Regions from separate parts of the Shewanella sp. SR43-4 genome, predicted to be linked through region 1. Evidence: riboswitches for the same ligand, from Rfam matches in the RefSeq annotation. Region 1 holds a riboswitch; the other holds the start of a gene.
The links. A riboswitch is a leader RNA that binds a small molecule or an ion and turns the genes downstream of it on or off. The one in region 1 is predicted to bind cyclic di-GMP.
Positions count from the first base shown of each region.

Region 2: another riboswitch for cyclic di-GMP. It lies ahead of H5123_RS14700 (glycosyl hydrolase family 18 protein); the one in region 1 lies ahead of gbpA (N-acetylglucosamine-binding protein GbpA).

Region 1 is NZ_JACJEB010000010.1:131,624-134,821, reverse strand. Features, by position in the region: gene gbpA (N-acetylglucosamine-binding protein GbpA) at 1-1,415, opposite strand, end outside; cyclic di-GMP riboswitch class I at 1,546-1,644, opposite strand; gene H5123_RS13155 (TetR/AcrR family transcriptional regulator) at 2,068-2,700, opposite strand; gene H5123_RS13150 (LysR family transcriptional regulator) at 2,822-3,198, shown strand, end outside.
Region 2 is NZ_JACJEB010000012.1:120,168-123,365, forward strand. Features, by position in the region: gene dusB (tRNA dihydrouridine synthase DusB) at 1-609, shown strand, start outside; gene fis (DNA-binding transcriptional regulator Fis) at 633-938, shown strand; cyclic di-GMP riboswitch class I at 1,507-1,595, shown strand; gene H5123_RS14700 (glycosyl hydrolase family 18 protein) at 1,700-3,198, shown strand, end outside.

The DNA.
Region 1 (3,198 bases):
GCTCCTACGCCCGGCTCATAACTGGTAGCAGAAGCTGACCACTGCATACAGTAGCCGCCGTATGGGAAAGGTTTACATTGATAAACCTTACCTGTCTTAGGCTGCAAAACCTTAGTACCGGTAACATAACGCGTCACTTCAGCTGGAAACACGAAGTCGGCTTCTGGTACTGGTAGCTCATCCTTTAAAAACACATCAAAGTTCTGCTGGATGACATCCCCTTGCTGAGGTTCACCTTTAACTTGTAAGTGATAATGGCCAACTTTAGGTGCTACAACCTCCAGCACTAAACTCGCATTGGTATTATTAACCGCTTGACTCACAAATCCAGATGCAACGCCATCATGATTAAATAAATAAGCTGACACTTGCATAGCGGAATTGGTTGTCACATCAAAACTCACTTGAGCCGCACCATCGTTGATTTGAATTGCATCAGCAAGCGAGGTCACATCGAGTTGATTCCCTGGGGCAGGCGCTAAATCAAACTCGACTTCGACACGCTCAATACCTGAGTCAGTTAGGGTAAAAATATCATTTTTACCGTAAACCGGCATGATACTGCCAGCAGCATTCTTTTGTCCTGCTTTGAGTTGTGATTGCTGCGCATTAATAGTGCTGGCAAGAAGGAAAGGCCAATTCTGTTTATCACCTTGAGTCGCATCGGTAATTGTAATCGTGGTTTGCTTAGAGAGCTGCTCGCCATTAGCATCAAATACCCTGGTCATCACTTTGTCACCAGCCTTGAGATCCAGTGACGGATTAATGTCACCCACATCTTGCCATTCGTTAGGGATTCCCGGGCCTGAACTCAAATTGACATCAATAGCATTATAGAAACTATTGCTGGTGTCACCGACTTGCCATACGGCTAAAATAACGTGGTAACCACTTAGTCCCTCTGGCACATAACAGTCATGAGTAACTAATTTAGGTGGCTGAACCATGCCACCATCGACCACACAAAAAGGCGCTAAATCGAAACTCGCGCGGCTTAAGGCTTGGTTTTGGTCCCACCCCTGGCGAGTAATATAATAGCGCCAGTTACGGGTGACATGGTTAGCGGTAAACTGCCAAGTAAATTGCTGCCATCCGGCGTTGATATCCGTTTTAGACCAACGGACCGGACTCTGAACATCTAGAGGAGAAAAGGCACCATTTGCAGCGCTCGCTAACTTACCATCTTCAGGGCCTAATTCAGGGAATCCCGAAGGCCCTTCAACACTTTGTGGCTCCCACTGAACGGCGCCACAGCTTGCATTATTGCCAGTTTTACAAGCGTATGAGCGTGACTCTGGCGATAGCACATAACCATGCGCTTCAACAGACAGACTGACGAAAGAATTTGCAGCCATGAGTGAGGCTGCGAGTAGGCTTAATTTAGAAACATGAGGTAAAACAGGAAGATTTGCCACTTAAATGCACTCCATTGGTTACCTATTACTTAAAAATAAGTGATAGGCCTCGATATCAATATCAAAGTGGTATTTTGGCAAACAACAGCGTTAAAAAAACGGCTGTTCGTTTCACGCAGAACCTGAGCTCTGCGGCAACTCCGCTATCTTAGTTTCGTAAAAATTAATTTACCACCTTAGACCGGAAGCTTTGCGTCCTAACTTTTCAATTAGTTTGCCAAATACTATGAGTGTTAGCTTGGTGATAACGCTATTTATAACAAGGTATCAACTAACACGACTAACCCAACAACAAATATCAACCGTGTCAAAAAATATAAAAACAATAAATACAAACACTTAAAAAGTACATTCAGTGTTGGCGTGGGCTCAAGGCGACATGATTTTTATCTGCTACTCTCTAGCATTTAGGAGCTCAGGTTCATGCTGTTGTAAACATAGCATCGCCATATTTTACTGATGTACTAAAACACGATTGTGTGAGTAGATAGGTAGGTGGGCCATTATCGATTTTAGTTTAGAAAACGCTTAAATGACTGCGATTAATAATTGTCCCAAGCTGGCCAAATGCGCTCCAGAGCAAGCCGTTAACTGAAGTTAAGGGATCCATGCCGTGCATGGCATTTAGAGTTCAAGAGCGAAGATAAATTATTTATGCGGGTTTACCGGCTAGCCACTGCAAGAATGTATTAATCGTGGGCATGCGTTTGTGTGAATGGCCCATGAGCTGGGTCATGGCAAAACTAAACTGGTAGTACATTTCAGCATCGTCGGGATGCTTTTGTGCATCGTCACTGTTGATCATAGCACCGCGTAAATAGTCACAAAGCAACTCACCACGATTAAAGCCACCAACCTCACCAATCTCTGTCAGGGTTTGTGCATTCCATTGTTGATATTGTTTAAGTACTCGCTCAAAACGGGCACGATAATAATCGCTGGCTTGTATTAGTATTGACTCGTTGGGGATCACTCTAGCAATAACAAATGATTGTTCTGATAAAATACGGTACAAACGTTGGCAATGATGAAAAATAAACCGTAAATAGGGATCACTATATTGCTGTGTATCTTGTTCGGCTTGAATTAACCAATGACGATAATCTGCACTGGCTACGGCCACAATTAAATCGGCCTCTGAGGTAAAGTGATTATAAATAGTGCCCTTGGATATCTGGCTGGCTTGAACTAGATGCGAGCGGCATAAATCAAAGGTTTTATGGCCTTTTAAACAACGTTGTGACACTTCAATCAAGTAGTTCCCACGATCCTCCCAGCTACCCATTCCTTACTCCAAGATATTTTAATTAAATAACCATTAACACCTCACAGTTACACTATAGCAAGCTTTGTGGATAGCCTAAATTGAGTAATACTTATACCACTATGAACTTACTCAATAGCCCATGTTAAAAATTGACTTACTTGAAAGTTTTATCGCTGTTGCTGAATGTGGCAACTTGTCAAAAGCGGCTGATAAAATTTGCCGAACCCAATCAACGTTGAGCCTACAAGTTAAAAAGCTTGAAGAAAGTGTCGGTCAAACTTTGCTGATTAGGGACAACAAAGGCGTCACCTTGACCGAGTCAGGTGAAACCTTGCTGAGCTATGCCTATAAAATGATGCAACTTAACTTACAGGCACTTGATGAGTTAAAAGATTGTCAAAATCGCGAAGTGATCCGCCTTGGTGTGCCAACCGATTTTATCAAGTGCTACCTAAGCAGCTGCTTATTAGAGTTTATTCGTGAATTTACCAATATTGAATTAGTTATCGATACCGA
Region 2 (3,198 bases), on a different contig from region 1:
AGCTTAGTAAAAGAGATTTTACAAGCCGTGGTTGCTGCAGTAGATGTGCCAGTAACGTTAAAGATCCGCACAGGTTGGGAGCCTGAACATCGTAATGGTGTTGAAATAGCCCAAATTGCTGAAGATTGTGGCATTGTCTCGCTCGCCGTTCACGGCCGAACCAGACAATGCATGTACAAAGGCTTTGCTGAGTACGACACCATTAAAGCAATTAAACAGACTGTCTCAATTCCTGTTGTCGCCAACGGGGACATCGACACACCAGAGAAGGCCAAGTTTGTGCTTGACTACACTGGCGTTGACGCCCTGATGATTGGAAGAGGTGCACAAGGAAGGCCATGGATTTTTAAAGAAATCCTATATTACTTGGAAACAGGTAAAAAGTTAGCGCCAATTAAGGCAGAAGAGCAACGCACTGTGATGCTTGAACACCTTAATAAACTTTATGACTTATATGGCGAATACAAAGGTGTCCGATTTGCTAGAAAGCATGTCGGGTGGTACCTAAACCATGAGGAACAGCGCCAATTTCGTGCTGACTTCAATCGGCTTGAAACCGCTGCCCAGCAACATTCCCTCGTAGAATGTTATTTTGATGAATTAGTTTAGAATTTAATAAAGAGCAGAATAGAATGTTTGATCAGACAACTAACACAGAAGTTCACCAGCTTACCGTAGGCAAAATCGAAACAGCAAACGGCACTATCAAGCCGCAGTTATTACGTGACGCAGTAAAACGTGCCGTGACTAACTTCTTCTCTCAGTTAGACGGTCAGGAAGCTTCTGAAGTATATGAAATGGTATTGTGCGAAGTTGAAGCACCTTTACTAGACATCATCATGCAACACACTCGTGGCAACCAAACGCGCGCTGCTAATATGTTAGGTATCAACCGTGGTACTTTACGTAAGAAATTAAAGAAATACGGCATGAACTAAGACCTAGCGTCTAAGTGATTGTAATGAAACGGGCTTATCAGTAATGATAAGCCCGTTTTGCTTATATGTACCTTCATATGTACCCTGAGTAAATTCCTTACAAAGTAACGTAAATAAAAACTCATACTCCTGATCCACCCAAAATCAAAAACTCGCAACATCCTCAATAGCCTAATGAGTTCTCAATCATGATGAATGCATCGCTGATCTCAACCTTGATGAATTTCTTAATGAATTTGAACTAAGGCTAACGCTCTTCAATAGCCCAACCTTTTCAAATAAAATAAAACTCGCAGATGATAAAAAGTGGCAACAGTTGCTAGATGGTAACCCTAACACTTAATGTTTAACGCTTAAGTATTTTTCTTATTTTTTGACACCTTGATTTTCAACCAAAAAATACTTCATTAATTACAAATCATTAACTAAAAACAAACAGAAGCATTTGATTTTCATCATTGTCAAAAAAACATCACATATAAAAATATTTATCTTAATCGGATTATTTCATTGCATTTTTATAAAAGTTAAGACTATGCTAATGAAACAAATGACAACGCTGTCACTTGTTTGGGAAAGGCAAACCAATTGAAAGATTGGGACGCAAAGCCTCCGGTCTAAGGGGAATTTAGTACCTATGATAGCGGGGACACCACAGGGATCCTTCTTCATGCATTTTTGACGCATGAGTTTTAGAAAGAACAGCTGTCCTGTTCGCGTTTTTTGCCTTATTGGTTTAAATAATTCAATAGGGAAGTCTCATGTTTAATACACGTATTTCAACATTAGCGTTGATTATTTCATCTTCGTTATCTGCACATGTTATCGCTGCCACTCCGGGTAAACCCACTCTTGGTTGGGGTGAAACAAAATTTGCCATCATCGAGGTTGATCAAGCCGCAACAGCCTACAACCAATTAGTGAAAGTCAAAGATGCAGCGGATGTATCAGTTAACTGGAATCTTTGGAGTGGTGATGTTGGCACTGTGGCGAAAGTACTGCTTGATGGTAATGCGGTATGGGAAGGCCCTTCGAGTGCGTCTGGCTCTGCAAGTTTCAAGGTACAGCAAGGTGGCCGCTATCAAATGCAAGTTCAGCTGTGTAACAGCGATGGTTGTACGGCGAGCGATGCCAAAGAAATCCTCGTGGCCGATACCGATGGCAGCCACTTAGTACCACTCAATGCTCCGCTTAAAGAAAACAACCGTCCCTATGTCAATAAATCAGGCAAAGTGGTCGGCAGTTACTTTGTTGAATGGGGGGTATACGGCCGCAAATTCGCGGTCGATAAGATCCCTGCACAAAATTTAACTCATATTTTATATGGTTTTACCCCAATATGCGGCGGGGATGGTATCAACGACAGCTTGAAAGAAATCGACGGCAGTTTCCAAGCGCTGCAACGTGCCTGTAGTGGCCGTGCTGACTTTAAAGTCGCTATCCACGATCCTTGGGCGGCGGTCCAAATGCCTCAGGCTGGTGTGAGTGATTTTTCTGATCCTTATAAAGGCAATTTCGGCCAATTGATGGCACTTAAGCAAGCTTATCCTGATTTGAAAATTTTGCCTTCTGTTGGTGGCTGGACATTATCCGATCCATTCTATTTTCTAGGAGATAAAACCAAGCGTGATGTTTTTGTGGCATCAGTTAAAGAATTCTTACAAACGTGGAAATTTTTCGATGGTGTAGACATTGATTGGGAATTCCCCGGGGGGAGCGGTGCAAACCCAAGTTTAGGTAATGCTAATGATGGCGAAACCTATGTCATTTTGATGCGAGAACTGCGAGCCATGTTAGATGAGTTAAGCGCTGAAACGGGACGAAGTTATGAACTGACCTCAGCCATTAGCGCTGGTGACGATAAAATTGCCAAAGTTGATTATCAAGCTGCCCAGCAATACATGGATTACATCTTTTTAATGAGCTACGACTTCAACGGCGGCTGGACCAATACCGAACTTGGCCATCAAACCAATTTGTATGAAGCCAGTTGGGATCCTGATACCCGCTACACCACAGACAAAGGGGTGAAAAACCTTTTAGCGCAAGGTGTTACGCCTGGTAAAATTGTGGTCGGCGCGGCTATGTATGGCCGTGGTTGGACAGGCGTTAATGGCTACACTGGCAATAATCCATTCACGGGTACGGCCACCGGTAAAGTAAAAGGCACATGGGAAGATGGCGTGGTGGATTATCGCCAGATAGTGAATGAGTACATGGGGAGCGGTTGGACTTATAACTATGATGAAACCGCTGAAGC